DNA from 3 places in the Brevibacillus aydinogluensis genome. Region 3 is predicted to be linked to each of the others. Evidence: riboswitches for the same ligand, from Rfam matches in the RefSeq annotation. Region 3 holds a riboswitch; each other region holds the start of a gene.
What was found. Region 3 has a riboswitch for cobalamin ahead of Q7F15_RS13050 (iron chelate uptake ABC transporter family permease subunit). Riboswitches for the same ligand answer to the same signal wherever they lie in the genome.

Region 1 (2,260 bases), 560 kb from region 3:
CCAGCTGACCTGCTTTTCCCGCAGCCGCTCAATCAGCGCGGGCACGGCGACGGCGTAGCCGAGGCGCAGCCCGGGAATGGCGAACATCTTCGTCAGCGAGCGCATCACCAGCACGCGCGGAAACCGGGAAAGCTGGTCTGCCAGCGTAAACTGACGCTCCTCCGCGACAAAGTCGAGAAACGCCTCGTCGATCACCAGATGCGTGTCTGTCCTGTCGGTCCAGCCGGCCATCCGCAGCAGTTCTTCCGGTTCATACAAGAGGCCGGTCGGGTTATTGGGAGAACCGACAAAGACAAGGTCTGCCTGTTCAAACAGCCGGTACAGCTCCGCCTCGTCCGGCTTGAAGCCGCGATCTTCCCGCCCCGGGCAGGTCAGCACGCGGGCGCCGAACTGCCTGGAAAGTTGGGCATATTCGGAAAAACAAGGCGTGACGATGCCGACCGTCTGCGGCTTCAGTGCGAGGATCGCCAGGGCCATCGCCTCGGCCGCCCCGTTGGTCGGCAGAAGCCACGATGCCGGCAGGTTCAGCTTTGCCGCCAATGCGCTGCGAAACGACCGGTGCCCCGGATCGGGATAGTGAACCACCCGAGGCAGCACCTCCCGCAGTCCTTCCAGCACGCGGGCAGGCGGGCCCAGCGGGTTGATGTTGGCGCTGAAATCGACAAATTGCCCGACTTCCACACCGAAGCGCTCCGCCGCCGTAACCAGATCGCCGCCGTGACCGAACACCTCCAACACGGCGGTCATCAATACTCCACCCCCAGCACGGCGGGGATGCCTTCGTCATAGTAGTGCTTGACCGCTTTCATCTCCGTTACCAGATCGGCAATCGCGATGATTTCCGGCCGCGCGTCCCGTCCCGTAATCACCAGATGCACGTGGCTCGGCCTGTTTTTGATCGTGTCCACTACATCGTCCAGCGGCAGCACGTCCGCTACGGGAAAACGATCAATCGCCAGCGCGTTGTTCAATTCGTCGAGAATCACCATGTCGTATTCGCCGCCCAATACCTGCTCCTTGGCGTATCGCCACGCTTCCCGCAGAGCGGCGCGGTGCTCCTCGGGCGTTTTCGTCCAGGTAAAGCCGATGCCTTTTTGCACCATCTCGATGCCCAACCGGTCAAAGACGATTTTTTCCCCGTAGGTGCGTTCCGGCGACTTGATAAACTGTACCACCAACACACGCTTGCCGCGGCCGGTCGCCCGTACGGCCAGCCCCAGCGCCGCCGTTGTCTTCCCTTTTCCGTCCCCGGTGTACACCAGGACCAGTCCTCGCTTGTTGTCGGATTTGTTCATCGACCATTTCCTCCCCCTCTGGCCGGCCAACCAGGGACGCGATGCCAAACGGTCCGCCCCTTGTGCCAGCTCATCTACCGTTCACGGTGTCTTTTCAGATACAATAAAAAACGCTTTGCTTTCCTCGAAACCCAAAGGAAGCAAAGCGTCGACACGACGTCCACGACAATCCTCACCTTTTCCTTTGACCCGAAGGAAATCAGTGCTCACGCAAAACAGGCAGGTCTCCTGGCTTGAGGATCGCCGCTTTCCTTCTCCTTCCCACTCCCGCTGGAGCAGTGGATGGCTGTCGCCGCGAAGGAAAACTCCCCTCTTACAGTGGCGGGACCGCGTTGGATTTTCACCAAACTTCCCTTTAACTTCACCCGCCCGGAAGCGTCCGCGCAGGTGAAGACCTGTTTGCCGTATGCAGTTGTCGGTGCCGCACATGACCGGCACTTGTCTCCATCATAACAAAAGTGGCCGTGGATAGGAAGGAAAAAGCGAGCGGGCAATGGGCTGACTCTTAATCGACGGGCGCCATCGAGCCATCTGGATTCAAGATTTCTTCTGCTCTGGTTCCATTCACATTGGAGTAAACATGCAGATTGCGATTGGGGCCTTGAAGGTAAGCGATGGTGTACAGGTAGACTCGTTCATCTTTCCAGCCGATGAAGAAGGCGGCTCCTACTTTTCCGCTGCGAATCCCCTCTTGATCAATGACATGGTCGGGCACAGAGGACTGGTAATCCTCCTCGGTGAAAAAGCGGTACAGCCAGAATTCATCACAGCCGTTTTCGAGATCCCCCTGGTCATCCACGAGAACGTACCTGTCACCGAACAGTGCGGCGACTTCTTGTTTGGTTGAGCCGATTGTTACGTTGTCTTTTATCCTGGCAACGGTTTGCAGCACTTCTTCTTCACGGACCGTCTGTCTTTCGGGTGGGAGTACGAAGATTCTGTTAAATAAATCAAAGGGATAACAG
Region 2 (2,260 bases), 1.8 Mb from region 3:
TGCGCACTTCATGCGGATCAAACAAGTGAAACTCGGCCCGGTTTTCCACCGCTTCCATGAACAGATCAGGGATGCACACACCCGTAAAGATGTCATGCGCCCGCAGGCGTTCGTCCCCGTTGTTCATTTTCAAATCGAGAAACGCCAGGATGTCCTTGTGCCACACGTCGAGATACACGGCAACGCTGCCGTTGCGCGTTCCGAGCTGGTCGACGCTGACCGCCGTATTGTTCAGCTGGCGAATCCACGGGATGACCCCGCTGGATTTGTTTTCATAGCCGCGGATGGAAGAGCCGCGCGCCCGCACTTTTCCCATGTACACGCCGATGCCGCCGCCCATCTTGGACAGCCGGGCGACGTCGGTGTTGGAATCGTAGATGCCCTGCAGAGAGTCGTCGACCGTGTCGACAAAGCAGCTGGAGAGCTGTCCGCCCCGTGCTTTGCCGGCATTCGCCATGGTGGGCGTTGCCACGGTCATGTACTGATGGCTGAGCGCCCAGTAGGCTTCCTTTACCAGCGCGAGTCTTTTTTCGCGGGGTTCCTGCAGCATGAGGTGCATGGCGATGACCATAAACCGCTCCTGGGGCAGTTCATACAGGCTGCCGGTGTAATCCCTCGCCAAATACCGCTCGGCGAGAGTCACGATCCCCAAATAGGTAAACAGCTTGTCCTTTTCCGGATCAATCTCCCGTTCCAGCTCCGCAATCTCTTCCGGACGGTAGGCGGTCAGCAGTTCCTGTTTGTAAATGCCCTTTTCCACCAGCTGTTTCAACAGGTTCAAAAACGAACCGTAGGGACGCGCAGGACTAAAGGAATACGCCCGGCTGCGGGCCGCTTCGTGATACAGGGCAGCGAGGTACGCCCTGGCGGCGACGTAGGTCCATTCCGGCTCCTCTTTGGAAATCAGTTCGGCGGCCGACATGGCAACGATTTTTGCCGCTTCCTGTTCCGTGAGCGTTTTGTGTTTGGCTCTGATGGCCGCCGACTGGATGACGGCATCTGCGCGCAGCCGGGGAAAATCGGCCAGAATGTCGCCAATCAGCGATGTAATACGTTGGTCAATGCCAGAGACAACCGTTTGCAATCTATCCCTCTCCTTTGCGGTTCATGAAAAAAGCATCCTCTCCCGTCGGGTAGAGGATGCTGATGTTGCCCATGTGGAAACAAACATGCCTGTGTCAAAGCGGAACGTGCGCCAGAAAGAGCGGCACGCCGCCGGTGACCGATTCCACACCTCCCCATCCTCGTGGTTCCAACGGTGTTGTCTTTGTGGCAGGTCTCCTGGCTCATGGATCATCGCTTCTCTGAACCTTCCCGTCGATGCGATCGACAGTGGCATCTGACAGAGTCGCTCCCCATTTACAGTGGCGGGACCGCGCCGGACTTGCACCGGTCTTCCCTTTTAAGCGCTTGCCGGAATCCTGGTCAAGCGCACCACAAAGCGTACTATATATGGTTGTATGAAGGTACTATAACACAATATGTTGTGGGAGGGAAGACTGATCTTGGCTGGCCGCTTCCAAAAAAGCGGGTCCGGTCAAGTGACTAGCTGTCACAAAACCGCCAAGCATTGCGCGCCCTGCTTTTCCCTTGCCAATCTGTTATAATGAGACGAGTATGGAGATTGCACTGGGCAAGGAGTGAGCAAACGGTGAGCTATGCGTATCTTAAAGCCCACGTAGGCGGTTGGGAAGTGGCATTCATCCTGCTGATCGTCGGGTACATCCTTTTCCGTCTCGGCAAGGAAAAAGTGGGCAACATCGTTCACATGTTTCTGCGCGTGATGATGGTGATCGTGGTCGTGACGGGTGGTTGGATGTTGTTTAAGTTCCACACGGGAGACGTCCTGTACTATGTGAAGGGACTGCTGGGGATTGTCGTCTTCGGGCTGATGGAAATGGCGCTGGGACGGGCACGCCGCCAGGAAGCCAGCATCGGATTTTTCGTTGGCGCGCTCGCGCTGATGGTGCTTGTCATCCTGATCGGGTACCGCGTAATCGTGTAGGCGGCCGGTGCTTTGCACACACGTCGAAAAGCTTTCACTCGGATCAAAAGGTTCCGGGTGGAGGCTTTTTTTGTTGTTGTTCGCTAAGACAAGCGGCGCCAAGAGCGGCGGATGCTCGCGGAAGCGGAGTGCGCCGCGAATCAGAACGGTCTGATATAGAATGGAGAACTTCTCCACATATATCAATCAATATGGCGGAATGCTCCGCTTTTGCATATAATGGCGGTAGGAATAAAGCTGTTTTCTTTTGGTGAT
Region 3 (2,260 bases):
GGCTTCTCGCCGACATAGCGGAACGGTTTGCCGTCATGGACCGTCTCCATCTGCGGCGACGTTTTCCACAGCACGGGAGGAGAGGAGACGAGGCCGAACAGCGGCGGTGCGGTTGTCTTCGGCGCGGGGCCAGGGGCGGCCGGTTGCTTGGGCTGCAGCGCATCGGGCCACCACATCCACAGGGCCAGCAGCGTCACCGCAGCGGACGCCGACGCCAGAAGCGGTCCGCGCCTCTGCCGCTGCGACCGCTGTCTGATGTGCTTTCGCACGGCTTCTTCCATTCCGGGGGTAAACGTCACGTCCTTGCACACCGTTTCGTCGGCCCGCTCCTTCAGCTCTCGCAGCCATTTGTCCCGTTCCATTCCCATTCCTCCCTTGACTCCATCCGCTGTCTCAACTGCTGCCGGGCGCGGTGCAGCCGTGTCCGGACCGTTCCCTCCGTCACGCCAAGCACTTCGGCCGTTTCCGCGATGGACAGATCGGCGTAGTAGTGCAGCGCGATCACCTGGCGGTACAGCGGCGGCAGCTCCAGCACCAGGCGAACCAGCTCGTCCCGTTGCGCCCGCTCCATGACCTGCCGCTCCGCGGACACGTCGCTCTCCCGGCTGATCCAGGAACGAGGCAGCAGGTTGCGAAACGCCCAGGAGCGCAGGCACCCTTTGCACTCGTTCACGGCGATCCGGTAGAGCCAGGTGCGGATGCTGCTCTCGCCGCGAAAACGGGGCAGGTGACGGTACGCTTTCAAAAAGACGTCCTGCGTGATGTCTTCCGCCAGACTGCGGTCTTTCACCATCAAGGTGACCAGGCGAAGCACGCGCGTCCCGTATTCCCGCATGATCTGTTCCAGCACCGCTTCCACCGTCGGCTGCAGTTTTTCCACGCGGCGCGCCTCCCTTCGTGTGCATTCACCTGTTTAGATGCGGCCGGCCGACGAAATGTTACAACGTTTATGGCGAAAAACGGGTCCAGGGGAGCGGGAGTGCGCCAAACAGCATGACCGATGTCGCCCCGACCGACGCCCCCGAAGAGACGCCCAGGATGTCGGGATCAGCGAGGGAATTGCGGACAAGTGCCTGGATGGCCGCCCCGACTACGGAGAGGCCATCCCCGACGAAAGCACCAATACATACTCGCCTGCCTGTTGTAAACCTGGCTCACATGTTTACGCACAAACAAAAAAGCACCTCCCGTATTGGACGGAAGATGCCTGTCTGCATGCGGACACGACAAAAGAACAGACGCGGAGCGCCGTTTCTTTCTGTCCCCTGCTTTCCACACATCCCCATCCTCGTGGGTAAAAGCGTGATCGCTTCACGGCAGGTCTCCTGGCTTGGGTTCATCGCTCCCTGCACCTTCCCATCTCGCCAGACCGGCGAGACAGTGGCTGTCGCAGGGCGCTCCCGTTACAGTGGCGGGACCGCGTCGGACTTTCACCGAACTTCCCTTTTAAGCCCCCCGGGCGGACCTGCACCCGGACGGCACCGTGAAACACCATATTCGTTTTTCGTCTGAGCCTTACCTGATGACGGTCAGCTGTTTCGGGAACTGCGTCAATACATCGCAGCCGCTGTCGGTCACCAGCACGTCGTCCTCGATTCGCACGCCCCCCACGCCCGGGAGGTAGATCCCCGGTTCGATCGTGAAGACCATGCCGGGACGAAGCACGTCCTGGTTTTGTCCGTGAACCGACGGATATTCGTGGACGTCCATGCCCAATCCGTGCCCCAGACGGTGCATGAAATACGGACCATACCCTTTTTCCTCGATTACGCGGCGAGCCGTTTGGTCGAGGTGAGCCAGCGTGACACCCGGACGCACCTCAGCGATGGCCGCTTCGTTGGCCGCAAGCACCGTCTCGTAGATTTCCCGAAGCTGTGCACTGATCTCGCCGATCGCAAAGGTGCGGGTGATGTCGGACACGTAGCCGTCAGCCGCCACGCCCAGGTCAAACAACAGCAGGTCTCCCTCGCGCACCTGCCGGCTGCCCGGGGTTCCGTGCGGCAGCGCCGATTTTTCGCCGGCCAGCACCATCGTGTCAAACGACGGCCCGTCAGCCCCCAACCGCTTCATCTGGTATTCCAGTTCGGCGACGATCTCCATCTCGGTGACGCCCGGTTTCACTTTTTTCAGACTCTCGCTCAGTGCCTGTTCCACCAGCCGCACGGCGTGCCTGATGCGGGCCACTTCCTCCGCCGACTTGATCAACCGCATTTCGCGGAGCGGTTCCTCCACGTCGGCGTACCGCTTGGCCGACACGACC

Region 1: another riboswitch for cobalamin. It lies ahead of cobO (cob(I)yrinic acid a,c-diamide adenosyltransferase); the one in region 3 lies ahead of Q7F15_RS13050 (iron chelate uptake ABC transporter family permease subunit).
Region 2: another riboswitch for cobalamin. It lies ahead of Q7F15_RS04155 (ribonucleoside-diphosphate reductase subunit alpha); the one in region 3 lies ahead of Q7F15_RS13050 (iron chelate uptake ABC transporter family permease subunit).

The regions. Positions count from the first base shown of each region.
Region 1 covers NZ_OY569118.1:3,198,617-3,200,876, forward strand. Annotated here, with positions in the region: gene cobD (threonine-phosphate decarboxylase CobD) at 1-747, opposite strand, end outside; gene cobO (cob(I)yrinic acid a,c-diamide adenosyltransferase) at 747-1,295, opposite strand; cobalamin riboswitch at 1,497-1,709, opposite strand; gene Q7F15_RS15660 (hypothetical protein) at 1,801-2,260, opposite strand, start outside.
Region 2 covers NZ_OY569118.1:859,311-861,570, forward strand. Annotated here, with positions in the region: gene Q7F15_RS04155 (ribonucleoside-diphosphate reductase subunit alpha) at 1-1,063, opposite strand, end outside; cobalamin riboswitch at 1,255-1,454, opposite strand; gene Q7F15_RS04160 (YisL family protein) at 1,652-2,005, shown strand.
Region 3 covers NZ_OY569118.1:2,642,480-2,644,739, forward strand. Annotated here, with positions in the region: gene Q7F15_RS13040 (hypothetical protein) at 1-362, opposite strand, end outside; gene Q7F15_RS13045 (sigma-70 family RNA polymerase sigma factor) at 332-880, opposite strand; partial or broken gene Q7F15_RS13050 (iron chelate uptake ABC transporter family permease subunit) at 978-1,133, opposite strand; cobalamin riboswitch at 1,299-1,501, opposite strand; gene Q7F15_RS13055 (M24 family metallopeptidase) at 1,516-2,260, opposite strand, start outside.